DNA from 4 places in the Pseudomonas solani genome. Region 4 is predicted to be linked to each of the others. Evidence: predicted binding sites of a transcription regulator. Region 4 holds the regulator's gene; each other region holds the start of a gene.
What was found. The regulator FliA, encoded in region 4, starts transcription of late flagellar genes. The targets are predictions, from matches to a motif close to CTAAAGTTTNNNNNNNNNNNGCCGNTAA.
Positions count from the first base shown of each region.

Region 1: PSm6_RS04125 (methyl-accepting chemotaxis protein) is a predicted target of FliA. The motif match lies at 4,398-4,425, and genes of this name have one in related genera.
Region 2: PSm6_RS07235 (methyl-accepting chemotaxis protein) is a predicted target of FliA. The motif match lies at 3,696-3,723, and genes of this name have one in related genera.
Region 3: PSm6_RS30735 (methyl-accepting chemotaxis protein) is a predicted target of FliA. The motif match lies at 1,783-1,810, and genes of this name have one in related genera.

Region 1 covers NZ_AP023081.1:867,873-873,707, forward strand. Annotated here, with positions in the region: gene PSm6_RS04110 (NAD(P)-binding protein) at 1-1,240, shown strand, start outside; gene PSm6_RS04115 (DUF4166 domain-containing protein) at 1,483-2,052, opposite strand; gene PSm6_RS04120 (hypothetical protein) at 2,049-2,420, opposite strand; gene PSm6_RS04125 (methyl-accepting chemotaxis protein) at 2,711-4,246, opposite strand; gene PSm6_RS04130 (CSLREA domain-containing protein) at 4,486-5,835, opposite strand, start outside.
Region 2 covers NZ_AP023081.1:1,552,949-1,558,783, reverse strand. Annotated here, with positions in the region: gene hflC (protease modulator HflC) at 1-751, shown strand, start outside; gene PSm6_RS07250 (DUF2065 domain-containing protein) at 857-1,042, shown strand; gene PSm6_RS07245 (ATP phosphoribosyltransferase regulatory subunit) at 1,077-2,264, shown strand; gene PSm6_RS07240 (adenylosuccinate synthase) at 2,317-3,612, shown strand; gene PSm6_RS07235 (methyl-accepting chemotaxis protein) at 3,752-5,686, shown strand; tRNA gene PSm6_RS07230 (tRNA-Leu) at 5,742-5,828, opposite strand.
Region 3 covers NZ_AP023081.1:5,122,940-5,128,774, forward strand. Annotated here, with positions in the region: gene PSm6_RS30735 (methyl-accepting chemotaxis protein) at 1-1,747, opposite strand, end outside; gene PSm6_RS23450 (Na+/H+ antiporter family protein) at 1,988-3,307, shown strand; gene ctpM (methyl-accepting chemotaxis protein CtpM) at 3,432-5,114, shown strand; gene PSm6_RS23460 (AI-2E family transporter) at 5,275-5,835, shown strand, end outside.
Region 4 covers NZ_AP023081.1:4,642,000-4,647,834, forward strand. Annotated here, with positions in the region: gene flhF (flagellar biosynthesis GTPase FlhF) at 1-431, shown strand, start outside; gene fleN (flagellar synthesis regulator FleN) at 504-1,337, shown strand; gene fliA (RNA polymerase sigma factor FliA) at 1,334-2,080, shown strand; gene PSm6_RS21135 (chemotaxis response regulator CheY) at 2,165-2,539, shown strand; gene PSm6_RS21140 (protein phosphatase CheZ) at 2,559-3,347, shown strand; gene PSm6_RS21145 (chemotaxis protein CheA) at 3,359-5,635, shown strand; gene PSm6_RS21150 (protein-glutamate methylesterase/protein-glutamine glutaminase) at 5,677-5,835, shown strand, end outside.

The DNA.
Region 1 (5,835 bases), 2.9 Mb from region 4:
CAACGCCCGCAGCTGGCGTGCGTTCATCAATGACTTCCCGCTGCCCGAGGCCGACCGCCAGGCGTTGATCGACCTGCACGAGGCGCCCCGCGACTACCTCGCCGGCAAGAGCCGCGAGGAGAAGGAAGCGCACCTGGCCAAGACCAGCTACCAGGATTTCCTGCGCAAGGACGTGGGCCTGAGCGAAGCGGCCACCCGCTACTTCCTCGCCCGCACTAACGACTTCTCGGCCCTGAGCATCGACGCCGTGGCCGCCGCCGACGCTTATTCGGTGGGCTTCCCCGGCTTCGCCGCCATGGACCTCTCCCCCGTCAGCGAAGAAGCCAAGGCGGAGATGGAAGAGCCGTACATCTACCACTTCCCCGATGGCAACGCCTCGCTGGCACGCCTGCTGGTGCGCGGCCTGATTCCGGCCGTGGCCTCGGGCAAGGGCATGGACGACATCGTCCTCGCCGACTTCGACTACGCCAAGCTCGACGAAGCCAGGAGCCCGGTGCGCCTGCGCCTGAACAGCACCGTGGTCAGCGTGCGCAACCGCGATGGCGGCGTGGACGTCGGCTACAGCCGTGGCGGCCAACTGCACCGCGTGCGCGGCAAGCACACGGTGCTGGCCTGCTACAACATGATCATCCCCTACATCCTGCGCGACCTCTCGGCCGAGCAGGCCCACGCCCTGGCACAGAACGTGAAGTTCCCGCTGGTGTACACCAAGGTGGTGATCCGCAACTGGCAGAGCTTCCGCAAGCTCGGCGTGCACGAGATCTACGCGCCGAACCAGCCCTACAGCCGGGTCAAGCTCGACTACCCGGTGGACATCGGCGGCTACCGCCACCCGCGCGACCCGAACCAGCCCATCGGCCTGCACATGGTCCACGTGCCCACCAGCCCGAACATGGGCATGGACGCCCGCACCCAGGCGCGGGTCGGCCGCACCAAGCTCTACGCCATGAGCTTCGAGCAGATGGAAAAGGCCATCCGCGACCAGCTCCAGGCCATGCTCGGCCCGGTCGGTTTCGACCACCAGAAGGACATCCTCGGCATCACCGTGAACCGCTGGTCCCACGGCTACGCCTACTTCGCCAACAGCCTGTTCGACGATGAGGACGAGAGCGAGAAGCTGATGAACCTGGCCCGCACCAAGGTCGGCAACGTCACCATCGCCAACTCCGACGCCGCCTGGAGCGCCTACGCCCACGCGGCCATCGACGAAGCCTGGAGGGCGGTGGGCGAGCTGGGTTGATCGTCAACCGATGAAGAGGACGGGCTCCCAGGTGGAGCCCGTTTTTTTATGGGGGCTGCGGTATTTCAGGCATAACGCGGTGCCAGGTTCGACCTCGCCCGGTGGAGGTAAACAGCGACCTCCACCCTACACAACGGTCAGCCCCTCCGGTGGGGATGCATCTGTAGGGGCGACTTCAGTCGCCAAGCGGCGCGCAGCGTCGCCGCTCTTCCTGTGGGAGCGAATTCATTCGCGATCGGACTTCACCCCGCCTCCGCCACCACCGCCGGCACCAGTTCCAAACCACCGCTATAGGACAACAACGTCCCCAACCCCGGCAGGGAGAAGCCGACGAAGAAGTGGTAACGCCCGTCTTCGATGCGCTTGTAGGCAGTGGTACGCGGCAACAGGAACAGCGGCACACGGAGGCCACGCACCCAGGCCGCAATCGGCACCCAGCGCCAGCCGCCGTCGTGGCTGTCTACCTTCAGGGCCAGGCGCAAGGCACCGGTGCTTTCCTCCCAGTGCCCATCCGGCCAGTGCCCCACGGGGCGGAACAGGGAAACCAGGGTGGCGGATTCGGCGAAGCGCCGATTCCAGTGCAGGCCCGCCTCGTCGCTGTGGATATCCACCCGCAAGGGCACCCGTCGCGCCCCCAGGGGCAGCCCCAGCTTCGCCGCCAGCCGGCGACCCAGCCAACCGGCAAGACCGCTGCCGGTCGCCAGCTCCACCTCGCCCTGGAGCACCCCGCCCTGGCGGTGCAGCTGCTGCAACAAGGGGTGCAGCCCGGCGAAGCCCGCGCCGAACCAGCGCTCGACCAGCTCCGCGCTCATCGCACAGCCAACTGGCGGCGCACGGCCTCGTCGTTCAGCTCATCGCCGATATGCACCCGCACCCGGCGGCTGCCGATGCCGGCGCCGAGCTCATGGAAGATGCGCTCCTCCACCTGGGACAAGCCACCTTCGATCATCTCCATGGGGTGCACGAGGATGGTCGGCGCCATGGACATCCACTGGCCACGCAGCATCAGCTTGATGGCCTGGCGCAGCGCGACACGGGCATCGTTGAACTGCCCCACCAGCAAGCGCTCGGTGCTGAAAGTGGCATGCACGTCCTGCTCACGCTGGGCCACGAGCTCGCGGATCAGCATGCGGTTGCGATAGACCCGGACGTACAACATCGGCTTGAGAAGATCGAACACCATTACTCCTTGGAACGCTGTGAAAACCACGCCAACCCGGCGCCCGGCAACGCTATGCCGCCGCCAGGCCGCTTGTCCAGAGGCCTACAGGTGTTCGTCCGTGGGAGTGGGAGATGGTTCCCATGCCGGGAAGCGCTGGGCTGAAGCGCAGCGAGGCCCAACACAGCGAGGGGCCATGGTGAAACCGCTCCGTAAAGCGTTTCGCGAATGAATTCGCTCCCACCGTGAGAGGCGGCGCGGGGCGCCGCTGGGCGAATGAGTTCGCCCCTACGGTCGCCCCGGAAATCGCCTTACACGCTGAAGCGTGCCACCAGCCCTTTCAGGTCCACCGCCAGGCGCGCCACTTCGCTGCTGGCGACCGTGGTCTGGTGGGCGCCGGCGGCGCTCTGGATCGACAGGTCGCGGATGCTCATCAGGTTGCGATCCACTTCGCGGGCGACGTGGGCCTGCTGCTCCGAGGCGGTGGCGATCTGCAGGTTGCGCTCGTCGATGGTGCCCACCGCCTCGGTGATTTCCTGCAAGGCGCGCCCGGCTTCGTCGGCGGACAGGCGTGTGGCCTGGGCCTGGCTGTTGCTCGCCTGCATGGCCTGCACCGCCGAGCCGGTGCCGTTCTGGATGGAGGCGATCATCTTCTCGATCTCCAGGGTCGAGGTCTGGGTGCGATGGGCCAGGGCGCGCACCTCGTCGGCCACCACGGCGAAGCCACGGCCCTGCTCGCCGGCCCGCGCCGCTTCGATGGCGGCGTTGAGGGCCAGCAGGTTGGTCTGCTCGGCGATGGCACGAATGACGTTGAGCACCTGGCTGATGTCCACCGCCTGCTGGGCCAGGCCCTGCACCTGGGCTTCGGTTTCCTGCACCTGCACCGAGAGGCTGCGGATCGCCTCCAGGGTTTCGGCCACGCGCTGGTTGCCCAGGTTCGCCGCTTCGCTGGACTGGCGCGCCGAGGTAGAGGCCGAGGCGGCGTTGCGGGCCACTTCCTCCACGGCGGCGGTCATCTGGTTGACCGCTGCGGCGGCCTGCTCGATCTCGGAGTTCTGCTGCTGCAGGGTGAGGCTGCCCTGCTCGGTGACGGTGGTCATTTCCTCCGCCGCCGAGGCGAGCTGGATCGAGGAATCGGAAATCTGCCGGATGGTCTGCCGCAGGTTCTCCTGCATGCGCTGCAGGGCTTCGCTGAGGCGCGTGGCCTCGTCCTGGCCGCTGACTTCGACGGTGCGGGTCAGGTCGCCCTTGGCGATGGATTCGGCGAAGCGCAGCGAGTCGCCCAGGGGCCGCACGATGCTGCGGGTGAGGGTCATGGCCAGGGCCACGGTCATCGCCAGGGCCAGCAGCACCGAGCCGATGACGATGTTGATGCTGGTGTCGTAGGCATCGCTGGCGGCAACGCCCGAGCGCTTGACGCCAGCGGCGTTGAGGTCGATCAGCTTGGTCACGTGCTGCTGGTAGGTCGTCGCCAGGTCGCGTTGGCCGCCGTTGGCCCAGAGCAATGCCTGGGCGGGGTCGCGGCCTTGCAGGTCGATCAGCTTCTGCAACCCCGCCATGTAGGCCTGCAGGGCCTGCGCCGAGCCATCGAACACGCGCTGCTCTTCGGCACTGGTGATCATGTTACGGCGGTAGTGCTCGCTTTTCTCGGTCAGGGTCTGGCGCGCGCTCTGCAACTGGTCGAGCGCGTTGCGCTGTTCGTCGGGGGTGGTGCTGGCCAGCAGCCGCAGGCTCTCCAGGCGGACGTGCAGCAGGCTGGTCTGGATGTCGTTGGCGGTCTGAATGGAGGGTAGCCAGTTGGTCTCGATGTCCTGTTCAGCCCCCGCAGCACATGCATCTGCTGCCATGAGAAACCACCGAGGACGATCACCAGCAGGGTGATCAGTGCGAAACACAGGGAAGCGCGCGAAGCGATGGTGATGGATCGTATGGACATGGCAGTACCTGCGGGTTGGGGTCTCGCCAGCGTCCCTGCCAATTCGGATTGCAGCTCCAGTCTTATCAGCCGAACCGGGCCGATCCTGAAATTGCTTTTTCCAATCGATGCGTCAGGTTTGAAACAATTTGCAAAAAATCCGCCTGTGCCTCAGGGCTTGGGCCGCTCATAGGCACCCAGGTCGCACAGCGCCATGCCGTCGCCATCGCCATCCCGTGGCCGCATGGAACCGCGCTGATCCTGCCGGGTGCAGGAGCCGACGCCGGTGTCCACCGCCGGGCTGCGCGGGCGCAGGGCGTGGGTCGGCAGGCTGGAACCGTTGGCCGCGAGCGGGTAGAGCACCCGGGCGAAGGCCTCGGCATCGTTCACCTGGATGTCGGCGGTGCAGTTGCCGGTATCGGTGCCCAGCAGCAGACCACTGGCCTGGTAGCTCGTCGTATCACCGCCATTGGCGCAGTTGGCCGGGCCGATGGATTCGTTGCCGTTGCCGACAATCAGGCTGTTGCGAACCGACAGACGGCCATGGTTGAGCAGGCCGAGGGTGAGGTTGTCGGCGATGGTGACGTTGACCAGTTGCAGGCTCGGCGTACCGGCGAACATCGGGTAGTCGGAGCCGTTGGCAACCACGGCGTCGTAATCCCCCTCGCCGTTGGCGTTCTTCCCGGAGACGGTGACGTTGGTCAGCCTGAGCACGCCGTTGCCGTCATTGCGGATGACCACGCCGGGCCCGTCGGCGCGGTGATGGAGGAAGGCGCTGCGGGCCACGTCGGCGGTGCCGGTGTTGAACAGCGCCCCTCCGAGGGCGACCACGTCGTCGCCATTGGTGACGTTCTCGCTGAACAGGCTGTCGCGCAGGGTGAGCAGGCCGCCGTTGAAGATGGCCCCGCCCAGGGCGCGGCCGGAGTCGCCGAAGTCGGCCCGGTTGCGCTCGAACACCGAGCTGTGGACTTCCAGGGTGCCGCGGTTGGAGATCGCGCCGCCGTCGCCATCGTAGAAGCCGAAGCTGGCGCGGTTGTCCTGGAAGGCCACACGGCGCACCACCAGGTAGCCGAAGTTCTCGATGGCACCGCCGTTGCTGGTGGTGTGGCCGTTGCGCAGGGTCAGGTCCTGGAGCAGGACGGTGACGCCGAGGTCGATCTCCAGCAGGCGGTCCAGGCCCGAACCGTCGATGACGCTGGCACCCACGCCGGCACCGACCAGGGTCAGGTTGTCGGCCCGCACGTCGAGGTCACCGTTGAGGTTCTGGTCCTCGTCGAGGATCTCGCCCTCCTCCCCCATGGTCGGCGGCAGGGTCAGGGCGTAGACGCCGGCGGGCAGGACGATGCGGTTCTTGCCACCCAGGCGGTTGGCGGCTTCCACCGCGTCGCGCAGCGTGCAGTCGGCATCGCAGAGGCCGTCGAAGCCGTCATCGGTGCGGGTGACCTGGAAGTCCCGCGCCATGCCCAGGGTCGGCAGCGCGAGCAGGGAGGCGAGCATCAGCGAGGTGGCCAGGCGCGGCCG
Region 2 (5,835 bases), 3.1 Mb from region 4:
TATCGTCGAAGCCGACGTCAAGCCGGGTCTCCACGTGAAGATTCCGTACGTCAACCAGGTGCGCAAGTTCGACGCTCGCCTGCTGACTCTGGATTCCCCGACCCAGCGTTTCCTGACCCAGGAAAAGAAAGCGGTCATGGTGGATGCCTACGCCAAATGGCGCGTGGCGGATGCCGAGCGTTTCTACACCGCGACTTCCGGCCTCAAGCTGATCGCCGACGAACGTCTGTCGCGCCGCCTGGAAGCAGGCCTGCGTGACCAGTTCGGCAAGCGCACCCTGCACGAAGTGGTTTCCGGTGAGCGTGACGGCCTGATGGCTGATATCACCCGCTCGCTGAACACCATGGCCAGCAAGGAGCTGGGCATCGAGGTGGTGGACGTTCGCGTCAAGGCCATCGACCTGCCCAAGGAAGTGAACCGCAGCGTGTTCGAGCGCATGAGCACCGAGCGTGAGCGTGAAGCCCGTGAGCACCGAGCCAAGGGCAGCGAGCTGGCCGAGGGTATCCGCGCGGATGCCGATCGTCAGCGCCGCGTGCTGCTGGCCGAGGCTTATCGCGAATCGGAAGAGGCTCGTGGTGATGGTGACGCCCAGGCGGCTGCCATCTACTCCAAGGCGTACAGCCAGGACCAGGAGTTCTACAGCTTCTATCGCAGCCTCAAGGCCTACCGCGAGAGCTTCTCGAGCAAGGGCGACGTGATGGTTCTGGATCCGAACAGCGAGTTCTTCCAGTTCCTCAACAAGGCCAAGTGATGGTCTTCCCCGGCGGACGGTCCTGTCCGCCGGGGTGACCCGCCGGGAAAACGTGGTATCATGCGTCAGCCGGGAAATCCCGGCTTTTTTGCGTCCGCGAGAATCATGTGGCAGGAAATCGGCATAGCGTTTTGTTTCGTGCTGGTGCTGGAAGGCATCCTGCCCTTCCTCTATCCGCGCCGTTGGCGCGCCGCGGTGCACGGGTTGGCAGGGTTGAAAGACCGCCAGCTCCGCCTCATGGGCCTCGTCAGCATGTTGCTGGGGACCGGCCTCCTGTATCTGCTTCACTGAAGGCTTGCCGCCCGGCTGAGAGGGGAATGGCGTAATGGCAACGGTAGATCGCTGGCTGCTGCCAGATGGAATCGAAGAAGTACTGCCGCCCGAAGCGGCGCGCATCGAAGCAGCCCGCCGCCAGGTACTGGACCTGTTCCAGCGCTGGGGCTACGACTTCGTGGTCACCCCGCACATCGAATATCTCGAGTCACTGTTGACCGGTGCCGGCCAGGATTTGGACCTGCGCACCTTCAAGGTGACCGACCCGCAATCCGGTCGCCTCATGGGCTTCCGCGCCGACATCACCCCGCAGGTGGCGCGTATCGACGCCCACACCCTGCGCCGTGAAGGCCCCAATCGCCTGTGCTATGCCGGCAGCGTGCTGCACGCCAAGCCGCGTGCACTTTCCACTTCCCGCAGCCCCATCCAGTTGGGTGCCGAGCTCTATGGCGACGCCAGCCCGGCCAGTGACGTCGAGGTCATCAGCCTGATGCTGGAGATGCTCGAGCTGGCGGCCGTGCCGGATGTGCACATGGACCTCGGTCATGTCGGTATCTACCGCGGCCTGGCCCGTGCCGCCGAGCTGTCGGGCGAGGTGGAGCAGCAACTGTTCGACGCCCTGCAGCGCAAGGCCGTTGACGAAGTGGCTGATCTGACCGCAGATCTGCCCAGTGAACTGGCTTCCATGCTTCGCGCACTCGCCGAGCTGTGTGGCGACCGCCAGGTGCTGGAGCTGGCTCAGGGCGTGCTGATGGATGCGCCGGACGAGGTGCATGTCGCCCTCGACGAGCTGATCGCCATCGCCGACGAGCTGGAACTCCGCTATCCCGAACTGCCTCTGTATTTCGACCTGGGCGAGTTGCGCGGCTACCACTACCACACGGGTGTGGTGTTCGCTGCCTTCGTGCCGGGCGAGGGGCAGTCCATCGCTCAGGGCGGTCGCTATGACGATATCGGCGCCGACTTCGGTCGTGCCCGTCCGGCTACCGGCTTCTCCACCGACCTGAAGACCCTGGTCACCCTGGGGCGGATGGATCTTGACGAAATCCCGACTGGTATCTGGGCGCCCGACGTCCATGACGTCTACCTTTGGCAGGCTGTGAAACGGCTGCGCAGCGAAGGTCAGCGCGTGGTCCAGGCGTTGCCGGGGCAGGATGTAGATAGCGCGCAGGAGGTCGGCTGCGATCGCCAGCTGTCCCTGCGTGACGGGCGCTGGCAGGTTGCGCCCCTGGTTTCCTAAGGTTTTCCCGCCGGCCGTTGCCGGCATCGAGCTTCCGAAGAGGACAAGTGTTATGGGTAAGAATGTCGTGGTCCTGGGCACCCAGTGGGGTGATGAGGGCAAAGGCAAGATCGTCGACCTGTTGACCGACCAGGCAGCCGCTGTCGTGCGCTACCAGGGCGGCCACAATGCCGGTCACACGCTGGTGATCGACGGCGAGAAGACCGTGCTCCACCTGATCCCGTCCGGCATCCTGCGCGAGAACGTGCAGTGCATGATCGGCAACGGCGTGGTTGTCGCGCCGGACGCGCTGATGCGCGAGATCACCAAGCTGGAAGAGAAGGGCGTGCCGGTTCGCGAGCGCCTGCTCATCAGCCCTTCCTGCACCCTGATCCTGCCGTACCACGTCGCCCTCGACCAGGCGCGTGAGAAGGCCCGTGGCGATGCCAAGATCGGCACCACCGGCCGTGGTATCGGCCCGGCCTATGAAGACAAGGTCGCCCGTCGTGGCCTGCGCATCGGTGACCTGTTCCACCGCGAGCGCTTCGCCGCCAAGCTCGGCGAGCTGCTGGACTACCACAACTTCGTCCTGCAGAACTATTACAAAGAGCCGGCCGTCGACTTCCAGAAGACCCTCGACGAAGCGCTGGGCTACGCCGAAGTGCTGGAGCCGATGATCACCGACGTCGCCGCCCGCCTGCACGAACTGCGCAAGCAGGGTGCCTACATCATGTTCGAAGGCGCGCAAGGCTCGCTGCTGGACATCGACCACGGCACCTACCCCTTCGTCACCAGCTCCAACACCACCGCTGGCGGCACCGCCACCGGTTCCGGTTTCGGCCCGCTGTACCTGGACTACATCCTCGGTATCACCAAGGCCTACACCACCCGTGTGGGTTCGGGCCCGTTCCCCACCGAGCTGTTCGATGAGACCGGCGCCTTCCTGGCCAAGCGTGGCCATGAGTTCGGCTCCACCACCGGTCGCGCCCGTCGTTGCGGCTGGTTCGATGCCGTCATCCTGCGTCGCGCCATCGAGATCAACAGCATCTCCGGCCTGTGCCTGACCAAGCTGGACGTACTGGACGGTCTTGAAACCATCCGTATCTGCGTCGGCTACAAGGACCAGAACGGCGACGTGCTGGTCGATGCGCCGACCGACGCCGACAGCTACATCGGCCTGCAGCCGGTTTACGAAGACATGCCGGGCTGGAGCGAATCCACCGTTGGCGTGAAGTCGCTCGATGAGCTGCCGGCCACTGCCCGTGCCTACATCAAGCGCATCGAGGAGCTGGTCGGTGCGCCCATCGACATCATCTCCACCGGCCCGGATCGCAACGAAACCATCGTCCTGCGCCACCCGTACGCCTGAGTCGACCGACTCGAAAAAGGGCCGCCTCGTGCGGCCCTTTTTCATGGGCGAAAGAAAATATTGCGGCACGGCCCTTGCTGGCGCTCTATAAATCCCTGAAGTCGCCGTTAAAGAAGAACGGTCGTAGAGGAGCATCGTCGTGTCCGCCATCCTTTCCCTGCTCAGAAGCCGCTTGCTGCGGCCTGTTTTCATCGCTCTCGGCGTCTCCCTGCTGGTGCAGGTGGTGGTGGCCGTTGCCCTGACTCGGGGCACGGTCGACTCGTTGGTCGAGGATCTCGGTCAGCGCCTGGGTGACGACACCCGCCGCCTGTCGGGCGAACTGGAGCAGGCTGGTCAGGAGGTTTCCGGCAGCCTTTCCAGTCTTTCCAGCAAGACCCGTGAGCGCCTCAGTGCCTCCCTGTCCGAGCGCCTCAAGGCGGAGCAGGGGCAATTGCGTTCCACGCTGGAAGAGAACCTCAAGGCGTCCGCCACTGATCTCGCCCAGTTGCTCGCCGCGGTCGCGCCACGCGCCATGTGGGACAACGATATACCCACGCTCTCCGAGTTCGCCCGCCGCGCCCAGCGCAATCCCAACGTACTCTTCGTGGTGTATGACGATGCCCAGGGCCAGCACCTGACGCGTTACCTCAATCGCGAGAACGCCGCGATCAAGGCCCTGCTGGCCAAGGGGCAGGGCGAGCGTGCGCTGGATAAGGTGCTCAACGCCGCCGCCAGCGACCCGTCCGTCTACATGGTCGAAGCCTCCATCAGCCCCAATGGCGTGGAGATCGGCAAGGTGCGCCTAGGGGTCTCCACGGCCACCATCGAAGACCAGTTGAAGGCGCTGGACTCACGCTTCAGTGCGCTGATCGCCAGCGGTGGTGAGCTGGTGGGGCAGAGTCTTTCCGGTGCGGCAACCGACAGCACGGCGGTGCTGACGGCGCGGCTCAAGTCCGCCCAGGAGGCGGCCAATGGCATGAGTACCGGCACCCAGAAGACGGTGGAAGGTGCCGCCAATGAGTTGCGCTGGCGCATCGGCTTGGCCCTGGTACTGGTGGGGCTCGGTGTATTGCTGGTGCTGGCGGTGGTGCTCGGCCATCGTGTGGTCAATCGCCTGCGTCTGCTGATCGCTGCACTGAACGACCTGGCCGCTGGTGAGGGTGATCTGACTCGTCGTGTGCGTCTGGACAGCAGTGATGAGCTGGGCGAGATGGCTACGGCGGTGAACCGCTTCATCGACAAGCTGCAGCCCATCGTCCGCGAGGCCGGGGATGTGGCGGTGCGCACGGGCAGTGAAATCCGCTCCCTGTCCGAGCGCAGCCTGGCGGCCGCGGCGGCTGCCGAGCGCCAGCGCAATGAAGTCGCCGGCAGTCTCGATGCGCTGGCGCAGATGACGGCGGAGGCCCAGGGCGAAAGCCAGGCCATGCAAACGGCCTTGCAGCAGGTTGGTGAGATTCGCCAGGCGACCCAGGACAATGCCGCCATCGCCCGCAAGGTGGGTGGCCTGATCGAGACCCTGGAAGAGCGTGTGCAAAACGGCGCTGAGGTGATCGAGCGCCTGGCGCGGCAAAGCGAGCAGATCGAAGTGGTGCTCTCGGTCATCCACGGCATCGCCGAACAGACCAACCTCCTGGCGTTGAACGCGGCGATCGAAGCAGCGCGGGCGGGGGAGAGTGGTCGCGGCTTCGCGGTGGTGGCCGACGAGGTGCGTGCGCTGGCCAGCAAGACCCAGCAATCCACCGGTGATATCCAGGCGCATATCGGTGCATTGCAGAAGGGCGCCAAGGAGGCGGTCGCGGCCATTGCCCAGGCACGCGCTCGTGCGACCGAGGGTATCGATGCGCTACGGGACAGCGAGCGCCTGCAGCAGAGCGTGCAGCAGGCGGTGGAGGAAGTGCACGAGGCGGTGAGGGCGGCGGCGCGAGCGGCCGAGCACCAGGCCGAAGGGGCGCATGCCGTGCGGGGTCGGGTCGACGTCATCCATTCCGAGGCGCGCCTGGCGGCGGACGCCGTGGCGGCAACCGTCAGCAGCGGTCGTGTACTCGACGGGCTGGCGGCGCAACTGAAATCCAGCCTCGGCCAGTTCAAGGCCTGATGGCTGGATGCCAGAAAGCACAAAGCCGAGCAGAGCTTGGCTTTGTGTTGAAGAGTGGTGCCCAGGAGAAGACTCGAACTTCCACGGTGTTGCCACCGCTAGGACCTGAACCTAGTGCGTCTACCAATTCCGCCACCTGGGCACATTGC
Region 3 (5,835 bases), 480 kb from region 4:
CGACCACGGCGAAGCCACGCCCGGCCTCACCGGCACGGGCCGCTTCGATGGCGGCGTTGAGGGCCAGCAGGTTGGTCTGCTCGGCGATGGCGCGGATCACCTCCAGCACCGAGCCGATCTGCTCGCTGCTGCTGGCCAGGCCCTGGACTTCTTCCATGGCGGCGCTCATTTCGCTGGCCAACTGCTCGATGGCGCTGGTGGTCTTGCCGATCACGCCCAGGCCCTCGCGGGTGGCGTGGTCGGCACCGCGCGCGGCTTCGGCGGCCTGGGCGGCGCTGCGGGCGACGTCCTGGGCGGTTGCGCTCATCTCGTGGGAGGCGGTGGCGACCTGGTCCACCTCGCGGTACTGCTGCTGCATGCCGGCGCTGGTCTGGCTGGCGATGGCGGCGGATTGGTCGGCGGTGCTGCGGGCGTCCTGCACCGAGCGCTTCACGTCGGCGATGACCGGTTGCAGCTTGTCGAGGAAGCGGTTGAACCAGCCGGCCAGCTCGCCCAGTTCGTCCTGGCGGGCGTATTCCAGGCGGCGGGTGAGGTCGCCCTCGCCACTGGCGATGTTCTTCAGCATGGCGGCGACCCCGAGGATCGGCCGGGTCACGCCCAGGGCGGTGAGCCACATCAGCAGCAGGCCGACCACGGCGGCGGCGAGGCCGATCAGGGTGGCGGTCAGGCTGCTGGCGGCGCTTTGCTCATCGAGCTGCGCTTCGAGCTTCAGCGCCGGGCCCAGCAGGACCTTGTCCGGCACCTCCAGGAGCACGCTCCAGGCGGCGCTGGTGGGGATCGGCTTGAACGGCTGCATGACGCGGAGAATGCCTTCGCGGTCGATCTCGGCGGGTTTGCCGGCGCTGACCACCGAGGCGATCTCGCCGGCGTCGGCGCCGAAGGCCTTGTCCAGCTTGAGGCTGAGCTGCGAGGCGTCGCGACTGTGGCCGGCGAGCAGGCCGATGGGGCTGATGATGCTGACCTGGCCCTGGCCGTCGTAGAGGTCCTTGCTGCCGTCGACGCTGAGCTGCTGGAGGCTGTCCAGGCTGATGTCCAGGCCCATGACGCCGACCACCTTGCCGTTCAGTTCCAGGGGGAAGGCGATGCTGGTCATCAGCACCTTCTTGCCACCGACGTCGTCGTAGTAGGGCTCCAGCACGCAGGAGTCACGGGTCTTCAGCGGGCAGGTGTACCAGGTGTTGTAGGGCATGCCGTTGGCCATGGGGCTGCTGTCGCCGAGCAGCTCCTCGGTCATGGATTCCGACTCCAGCTTGCCGGGGGTGGATTGCGACCAGTAGAGGGAGAAGCGGCCCTTGTCGTTGCTGCCCAGCTCGGCCTGGTCGATGAACAACTCGTCCTTGCCGTCCAGGGCGTTGGGCTCGAACACCAGGTAGAGGCCGAGCAGATTGGGGTTGGCCTCGAGGCTGGTCTTCACCTGGCGGGTCATGTCCTCGCGCAGGTCGAAGGCGTCGAGGAAGCGTTTCTCGGCCTGGTCCTTGAGGAACAGCACCTGGCGCGAGAAGCCCTTGCCGTACTGGTAGGTGTCCATGAAGTAGCGCTGGATGCGCAGCGCCTGCAACTCGCCGCGGGCCTGCATGCGCTGGCGCGCACTGTAGTCGAGCATCTGCGAACTGGCGGATTTCACCAGCTCGGCACTGCGTTTGGACTGGTAGAGCGAGGCACCGACCAGGAGGGTCACGATGGCCAGCAGGCAGAGGCCGGCGAGCAGGGTGATTTTCCACTGAATGGACAGGCGACTGAACGGCATGGGTCTTTCCTTCTATCTCGTCGGACTGCAAGCCGCTATCGGCGCGGCAGGGAAAAACTTGATGCGCCTGCCATGGCGATGCGGCTTCCACACGGAATGCATGGGAGCGGCGAATCTGGATGCAAATATTATGCACGGAGCGTCCAGTATTTCGCACGGCGTTTCTTTTGACAGCGCGGCGCTCATTGGGCAGAGTACGCGGCTTTTTTTGCGGGTTGACCGCAACTCGGAGCGAAGCGGATGAATGCGGTGATAGTGGCGGTTGGCATCATGCTGGTGCTGAGCCTGTGCCGGGTGCACGTGGTGATGGCCCTGGTGATCGGCGCGCTAACGGGCGGCCTGCTCGGCGGCCTGGGCGTGCAGGGCACGCTGGATGCCTTCAACAAAGGCCTTGGTGGTGGCGCGACCGTCGCCCTGTCTTACGCGCTGCTGGGGGCTTTCGCCGTGGCCATCGCGCGTTCCGGGCTGGCCCATGCACTGGCGGACGGCATCATCGGCCGTGTCGGCCGGGGTGGTGCACAGGAAGGCGCTGCGCTGAAATGGATCCTCATCGCCCTGTTGCTGTGCGTGGCCATCTCCTCGCAGAACATCCTGCCCATCCACATCGCCTTCATCCCGCTGCTGGTGCCGCCGCTCTTGTACGTGCTGACGCGCCTGCAGATCGACCGGCGCCTGGTGGCCTGCGTGATCACCTTTGGCCTGATCACCCCCTACATGTTCCTGCCGGTGGGGTTCGGCAACATCTTCCTCAACGAGATCCTGCTGGCGAATGTGGTGAAAAGTGGCGTCGACGTTACCGGTGTGAACGTCACCGAGGCGATGCTGATACCGGCGCTGGGCATGGTTTCCGGCCTGCTCATCGCGGTGCTGTTCAGTTATCGCCGCAAGCGCGTCTATGACCTGACGCTGATCGCCCAGGCCGAGCAGGTGGAGGCGAAGTACGATCCGCGCAGCCTGGCGGTGGCCGGCGTGGCCATCCTGGTCGCCTTCGTGGTGCAGCTGTGGCTGGACTCGATGATCGTCGGCGCCCTGGTGGGCTTCCTGGTGTTTTCGCTGTCGGGCGTGGTGCGCTGGAAAGAGGTCGACGACCTGTTCACCCAGGGCATGAAGATGATGGCCATGATCGGCTTCATCATGATCGCCGCCGCCGGCTTCGCCGAGGTAATGCGCGCCACCGGCCAGGTCTCCAGCCTGGTGGAGGCCTCCGCAGCGCTGATCGGCAACAGCAAGGCCATGGGCGCGCTGCTGATGCTGCTGGTGGGCTTGCTGGTGACCATGGGCATCGGTTCGTCCTTCTCCACGGTGCCGATCATCGCGGCGATCTTCGTGCCGCTGGGCGTGCAGCTTGGCTTCAGCCCGCTGGCCATCGTGTCCATCGTTGGCACCGCCGGGGCGCTGGGCGATGCCGGCTCGCCCGCCTCGGACTCGACCCTGGGGCCGACCTCCGGGCTCAACGTCGATGGCCAACACGATCACATCTGGGACACGGTGGTGCCCACCTTCCTGCATTACAACCTGCCGCTACTGGCATTCGGCTGGGCGGCAGCCATGCTTCTCTGACAGCCCCCGTGCCATCCGGCCGAACGTCGGTGTCGGCCGGGTGCTACAGCTATTCACGGGGCTGCCGATAAGCGGTCGATCCCGTTTCGTTTTCCCGGCCTGCCTCCCTTCAAGGAATGGAAATATGCGCCTGACACTCAAAACCAAGGTCCTGCTGCTGGCGCTCGCGCCGGTGATCCTCTTCGCCCTCGTACTCAGCGGAGCCGCCGCCAAGGTGCTGCTCAACCTGGCCGAAGGCGAGGTCAAGGAAACCCGCGAACGGCTGATCCAGGAGAGCCGCCAGGAGCTGCAGCACTACATGCAGATCGCCCTGGGCTCGGTCCAGACCCTCTATGACGCGTCCCCGGCCAACGACATGGCCACCCGCGACAAGGCCATCGAGATTCTCAAGAAGATCAAGTACGGCAAGGACAGCTACTTCTTCGCCTACGATTCGCAGGTGATCCGCCTGTTCCGCGGCGACAGCCCGGTTGACGTGGGCAAGAGCTTCTCGGGCCGCAAGGACGTCAACGGCGTGCCTGTCAACGACGAGTTGGTCCGGGTCGCCAAGGACGACAGCCACTACGTGTTCTACAGCTCGCCCCTACCGGGCAACGAGAGCGTGCAGGTGCCCAAGCTCGGCTACACCTACTACCTGCCCAAGTGGGACATGGCGCTCGGCACTGCGGTGAACCTCGATGGCGTGGAGGCCCAGGTGGCGGTGGTGCAGGAGGCGATCGATGCACGCATCAGCACCATCCTCACCAGCATCGCGGTGATCGCCGCGATCCTGCTGGTGGTGTTCGGCATCATCGGCACCGCGCTGAGCAACGCCTTCCTGCGTCCCCTGCAGCAGATCAAGGCCAACCTGGACGACATCGCCGCCGGTGAAGGCGACCTGACCCGCCGTTTGCCGGCCGACAGCAATGACGAACTGGGCGAACTGGCCGGTTCCTTCAACCGCTTCGTCGAGAAGATCCACGGCCTGGTGCGCCAGATCGTCGACATGACCGGCCAGCTCACCGGCCTGGTGGGGGAGGTGTCGGCCCAGGCCCATCGTTCCGAGCAGGCCATGGAGCGCCAGCGCCACGAGACCGACCAGGTGGCGACCGCGATCAACGAGATGTCCGCCGCCGCCCAGGAAGTGGCGAAGAGCGCCCAGGGTGCCGCCGAAGCCGCCCAGCAGACCGACCAGGAAGGCCAGGCGGCGAAGAAGGTGGTGGACGGCAGCATCATCCGCATCCATGCGCTGGTGGGTGATATCCGCGAGAGCGGCGTGTCCCTCGACAGCCTGCAGCAGGACGTGCAATCCATCGTCAGCGTGCTGGGGGTGATCCGCTCCATCGCCGAGCAGACCAACCTGCTGGCGCTCAACGCCGCCATCGAGGCTGCCCGTGCCGGTGAGGCGGGCCGGGGTTTCGCCGTGGTCGCCGACGAGGTGCGCGCGTTGGCCAGCCGTACCCAGCAGAGCACCCAGGAAATCCAGGGCATGATCGATCGCCTGCAGCAGGGCACCCAGGAGGCGGTGACCTCCATGCGCCGCTCCAGCGACGCCGGCGAGATCACCAGCGAGCAGGCCAACCAGGCCGGCTCCTCGCTGGACGCCATCGCCCAGCTGATCGGCACCATCAATGCGATGAACGCGCAGATCGCCAGCGCCGCCGAGGAGCAGACCGCCGTGGCCGAGGAGATCAACCGCAGCGTGCACCAGATCGCCGTCGCCGTTGACAGCGTCGCCGACGAAACCCAGCAGGGCGCGCAGACCGCCCGCAGCCTGGCCGCTCTCGGTGAGCGCCTGGGGGCGCTGGTGCGTCAGTTCCGCATCTGATCCGGTAGTGATTCACGGGGGCGAATCCAGTGGAGATTCGCTCCTCGTGCTCCGTTTCCCCGGGCTGAAGCCCGGGCTACAGCGCCTGGTCGCAAAGTCTTCGCACTTTCCCCGTCTCGCTGCGGACTAATCAGGAACCCTCCCTGATGGTGTCCGCTCCATGTCCGAATCCCGCTACCCCCTGGAAGTCCGCACGCTGATCCTGTTGCTGGTGCTGGTGACCCTGGCCTTCGGCTGGATACTGCTGCCGTTCTATGGGGCGGTGTTCTGGGCGGTGGTGCTGGCGGTGGTGTTCAGCCCGCTGCAACGGCGGCTGGCACTGCGGATCGGCGGGCGGGGCAACCTGTCGGCGCTGATCACCTTGAGCGTCTGCCTGCTGGTGGCGATCCTGCCGGTGTTCTGCATTGCTGCGCTGCTGGTGCAGCAGGGCGCCGATATCTACCAGCGCCTGGATTCGGGCGAGCTGGATGTCGGTGTCTACGTGGCGCGGGTGCGCGAGGTGCTGCCGGCGGTTCTCCAACATCAGCTCGACCGTTTCGGTCTCAACGATTTCGATGGCCTGCGTGATCGCATCGTCAGCGGTGCGATGCAGGGCAGCCAGTTCATCGCCACCCAGGCCTTCTCCATCGGCCAGGACACCTTCCAGGTGGTGATCGGTTTCTTCCTCATGCTCTACCTGCTGTTCTTCTTCCTGCGGGACGGCCTGGACATCGTCCGTGGC
Region 4 (5,835 bases):
GCAAACGTGTGGTGCTGATTGACACCGCAGGCCTGCCGGCGACCGATCCTGCGCTTAAAATGCAGTTGGAGACCTTGGCCAGCCGTGGTGTCAAAGCCAGGAACTATCTGGTGCTGGCTGCAACGAGTCAGAGCCAAGTGCTAAAGGCGGCCTACCATAGTTATAAGCGTTGCGGTCTTTCTGGCTGCATCCTGACCAAGCTCGACGAAGCGGCGAGCCTGGGAGAGGTTTTAGGACTGGCTATCGGCCAGCATCTCCCGGTAGCCTATCTTGCTGACGGGCCTCGGATTCCGGATGACCTGCAGATCCCCCGCAGCCACCAGCTGGTGAGCCGTGCAGTGAGCCTGCAGACGCCGGAGGACCCCAGCGAAGAAGCCATGGCCGACCTGTTCGCCGGGCTGTACCAGAACCCGGCCCGCCGAGTCGGATAGAACCCCAGCCACTCCGGATGAGTGGCACGAGCCCGCCAAGTGGCCCAGTCGACGTGAGACAAGGTGTAATAAATGGGTAGTTTGCATCCCGTACAGGTGATTGCCGTAACCGGCGGCAAAGGTGGCGTCGGCAAGACCAACGTGTCGGTGAACCTCTCGCTGGCCCTCGCCGATCTCGGTCGCCGGGTCATGCTGCTGGACGCCGACCTTGGCCTGGCCAACGTCGACGTACTGCTCGGCCTCACCGCCAAGCGCACCCTGGCCGACGTGATCGCCGGCGAGTGCGACCTGCGTGACGTGCTGCTGCAGGGCCCGGGTGGCGTTCGTATCGTGCCGGCCGCCTCGGGCACCCAAAGCATGGTGCAGCTCTCGCCCATGCAGCACGCCGGCCTGATCCAGGCTTTCAGCGAGATCAGCGACAACCTCGACGTTCTGGTGATCGACACCGCCGCCGGCATCGGCGACGCGGTGGTCAGCTTCGTGCGCGCGGCGCAGGAAGTGATCGTAGTCGTCTGTGACGAACCCACTTCCATCACCGACGCCTATGCTTTGATCAAGCTCCTCAACCGCGACTACGGCATGAGCCGTTTCCGCGTATTGGCCAACATGGCACATAGTCCACAGGAGGGTCGCAACCTCTTTGCTAAGCTGACCAAAGTGACTGATCGCTTCCTGGATGTGGCCTTGCAATATGTCGGCGCGGTGCCCTATGACGAATCCGTACGCAAGGCCGTGCAGAAGCAGCGCGCGGTTTACGAAGCCTTCCCGCGCTCGAAGTGCGCCCTGGCGTTCAAGGCGATAGCCCAGAAAGTGGACAGCTGGCCCCTGCCGGCCAACCCACGCGGTCATCTGGAGTTCTTCGTGGAGCGCCTGGTGCAGCAACCGATCGCGGATTCGGCCATATGACACCCGCTAGTGGACTTCGTATGTACAACAAGGCACAGGCTAGGGATTCCCAGCACCAGCTGATCGAGCGCTACGCGCCGCTGGTCAAACGCATCGCCTACCACCTGCTGGGCCGCTTGCCGGCCAACGTGCAGGTGGAGGACCTGATGCAGGCCGGCATGATCGGCCTGCTCGAAGCCTCGAAGAAATACGATTCCAGCAAGGGCGCAAGTTTCGAGACCTATGCAGGCATACGCATCCGCGGTGCCATGCTCGATGAAGTGAGAAAAGGGGATTGGGCACCACGCTCGGTCCATCGCAACACCCGGATGGTGAGCGATGCCATCCGGAAAATTGAGGCAAGAACCGGGCGAGACGCTAAAGATCAGGAAGTTGCGGCCGAACTTGGATTGAGTCTCGAAGATTACTACGGCATCCTGAGCGACACTTTGGGCAGCCGCCTGTTCAGCTTCGACGACCTGTTGCAGGACGGTGAACATGGCGCGACGCACGAAGACACCGGAGTCACCCATCTCGAACCTTCGAATGATCTGGAAGACGAGCGCTTCCAGGCGGCGCTGGCTGACGCCATCGCCAATCTGCCGGAACGAGAGCGCTTGGTACTGGCGCTGTATTACGACGAAGAGCTGAATTTGAAGGAAATCGGCGAAGTGCTGGGGGTCAGTGAATCGCGGGTCAGCCAGTTGCACAGCCAATGTGCCGCACGCTTGCGGTCACGGCTGGGTGAATGGCGCGCGCACTGATTGGCACGCCGGTTTTTCGATTGATCGACGCCCCCGTTCTACGGGGGCGTTTAGGACTGTACGGAGGTCGATTTGGACAAGAACATGAAAATCCTCATCGTGGACGATTTCTCGACGATGAGACGCATCATCAAGAACCTCCTGCGTGACTTGGGTTTCACCAATACCGCAGAGGCCGATGATGGCACCACCGCTCTACCCATGCTGCACAGTGGCAACTTCGATTTCCTGGTCACCGACTGGAACATGCCGGGCATGACCGGGATCGATCTGTTGCGCGCCGTGCGTGCCGACGAGCGCCTCAAGCACCTGCCGGTGCTGATGGTGACGGCCGAGGCCAAGCGTGACCAGATCATCGAAGCGGCCCAGGCCGGTGTGAACGGCTATGTGGTCAAGCCTTTCACCGCCCAGGTGCTCAAAGAGAAGATCGAGAAGATCTTCGAACGGGTCAACGGCTGATGCCAGTCGCGAGGACGCCATGGACCAAAAAGATTCCCAACCGGGAGACCTTGAGTCGACCCTGAAAAACCATGCGCGCGAGCTGGTCGATACCCTTGAAAAAGGCAATTTCGGCGATGCCGTGCAACTCATCCATGAACTCAACAAAGTCCGTGATCGCGGGCTGTACCAGGAAGTCGGCAAGCTGACGCGCGAGCTGCACACCGCGATCGTCAACTTCCAGATCGACCCGCACCTGCCCCATGCCACAGAGGTTTCGCAGATCGCCGACGCCACTGATCGTCTTTCCTACGTGGTGAAGATGACCGAGAAGGCCGCGAACCGGACCATGGACCTGGTGGAGGAGAGCGCACCGCTGCTCAATGGCCTAGGCGATGAAGCCCAGAGCCTGGGAGAGGAGTGGGGGCGCTTCATGCGTCGGGAAATTGGCGCGGATGCCTTCCGCGACCTGGCCAAGCGCATCGAGACTTTCCTTGCTCGCAGTCAACGCGATACCGAACAGCTTTCGTCGAGGATGAACGACATCCTCCTTGCCCAGGACTATCAGGATCTCACCGGCCAGGTGATCAAGCGCGTCACCCAACTGGTCACCGAGGTCGAGAGCAACCTGGTGAAATTGGTACTGATGGCCAGCGATGTCGATCGCTTCGCTGGTATCCACCACGACCGTGCGGAGATCGTGGCTGAAAAAGAAAAACAAAAAGAGCCTTCCAGGGGTGAAGGTCCGCAGATCAATGCCGATAAGCGTGATGATGTCGTGTCCGGTCAGGTCGATGTCGATGATCTGTTATCCAGCCTTGGATTCTAGGGAGCAACCGAATGAGCTTCGACGCCGATGAAGAAATCCTCCAGGACTTCCTGGTTGAGGCCGGCGAAATATTGGAGCAATTGTCCGAACAGCTGGTCGAGCTCGAGAGCCGTCCGGACGATATGGATCTGCTCAATGCCATTTTCCGCGGCTTCCACACGGTCAAGGGTGGTGCCGGCTTCCTCCAGCTGAATGCGCTGGTGGAGTGCTGCCACATCGCCGAGAACGTCTTCGACATCTTGCGCAAGGGCGAACGCCGTGTGACGGCGGAGCTCATGGACGTGGTCCTGCAAGCGCTGGACACGGTCAACGAGATGTTCAGCCAGGTACGCGAGCGCGCCGAGCCGACGCCGGCCACGCCGGAGCTGCTGGCTGCCCTGGCACGCCTGGCCGAGCCGGGTGGTGACGAGGCGGCTGCCGAACCGGAGTACGAGCCCGAGCCTGAGCCCGTTGCTGAAGCCGAAGCCGCGTCCGGTGATATCACCGACAGCGAGTTCGAACAGCTGCTCAACGTGCTCGATGAGCCCGCCGCCGAGTCGAGCGTCAGCGCGGCCTCATCGGCCGCTGCCGGGGCTGACGAAATCAGCGACGACGAGTTCGAAGCGCTGCTCGACCAACTGCACGGCAAGGGCAAGTTCGTGGCCGAGCAGGCCCCTGCTGCGCCTGCCAAGGCCGCCGCCCCGGCGCCCGCGCCTGCGGCACCTGCCGGTGGCGGTGACGAGATCAGCGACGACGAGTTCGAAGCGCTGCTCGACCAGTTGCATGGCAAAGGCAAGTTCGTGGCCGCCGCTGAGGTCGAGGCCCCTGCGGTTGCCGCTCCGGCCGACAAGGCTCCTGCGGCACCTACTGCCGGCGCCGGCGAAAACATCACTGACGACGAATTCGAAGCGCTGCTCGATCAGCTCCACGGCAAGGGCAAGTTCGTTGCCGACGCCGCGGAGGCAGCCCCTGCCAAACCGGCTGCTCCGGCCAAGCCCGCTGCCGCTCCGGCCGCCAAGCCTGCCGCCGCGAAACCGGCTGCTGCTCCCAAGGCGGCTGAGCCGTCCAAGCCCGCTGCCAAGCCTGCGGCCGCTCCCGCGCCTGCCGCGGGTGGCGACAAGGCCGCGTCCGCCGCCAGCGAGGCCGAGACCACGGTACGCGTCGACACCGCGCGCCTGGACGAGATCATGAACATGGTCGGCGAGCTGGTATTGGTGCGTAACCGCCTTGTGCGCCTGGGCCTCAACAGCGGTGACGAGTCCATGGCCAAGGCCGTGTCCAACCTCGACGTGGTCACCGCCGACCTGCAGACCGCGGTCATGAAGACCCGCATGCAGCCGATCAAGAAGGTCTTCGGCCGCTTCCCGCGCCTGGTCCGCGACCTGGCGCGCAACCTGAAGAAAGAGATCAACCTCGAGCTGGTGGGTGAAGAGACCGACCTCGACAAGAACCTGGTCGAGGCCCTGGCCGACCCGCTGGTCCACCTTGTGCGCAACGCCGTCGACCACGGCGTCGAGACGCCCGAGGAGCGCGAGGCCGCCGGCAAGCCGCGCACCGGCCGCGTGGTGCTCTCCGCCGAACAGGAAGGCGACCACATCCTTCTGATGATCACCGACGACGGCAAGGGGATGGACGCCAATATCCTCCGCGCCAAGGCGGTGGAGAAGGGGCTGCTGGACAAGGACGCCGCCGACCGCCTGACCGATCTCGAGTGCTACAACCTGATCTTCGCCCCGGGCTTCTCGACCAAGACCGAGATTTCCGACGTCTCCGGCCGCGGTGTCGGCATGGACGTGGTGAAGACCAAGATTTCCCAGCTCAACGGCACGGTCAACGTGTTCTCGCAGAAGGGGCAGGGCTCGAAGATCGTCATCAAGGTGCCGCTGACCCTGGCGATCATGCCGACCCTGATGGTGATGCTGGGCAACCAGGCCTTCGCCTTCCCGCTGGTCAACGTCAACGAGATCTTCCACCTCGACCTGTCGCGCACCAACGTGGTGGACGGCCAGGAAGTGGTGATCGTGCGCGACAAGGCGCTGCCGCTGTTCTACCTCAAGCGCTGGCTGGTGCGTAACGCGGCCCACGAGGAACAGGGCGAAGGCCATGTGGTGATCCTCTCCGTGGGCACCCAGCGCATCGGCTTCGTGGTGGACCAGCTGGTCGGCCAGGAAGAGGTGGTGATCAAGCCCCTGGGCAAGATGCTCCAGGGCACTCCCGGCATGTCCGGCGCCACCATCACCGGCGATGGACGCATCGCCCTGATTCTCGACGTGCCGAGCATGCTCAAGCGCTACGCGCGCCGCGGTTGATCGTTTAGGCGGCCCTGGCGGGCCGCCTGTTAGGAGTGTTTATGGCAGTCAAGGTTCTGGTGGTTGATGACTCCGGTTTCTTCCGTCGTCGTGTCTCGGAGATTCTGTCCGCCGACCCCAATATCCAGGTGATCGGCACCGCCACCAACGGTCGCGAAGCCATCGATCAGGCGCTGGCGCTCAAGCCGGACGTGATCACC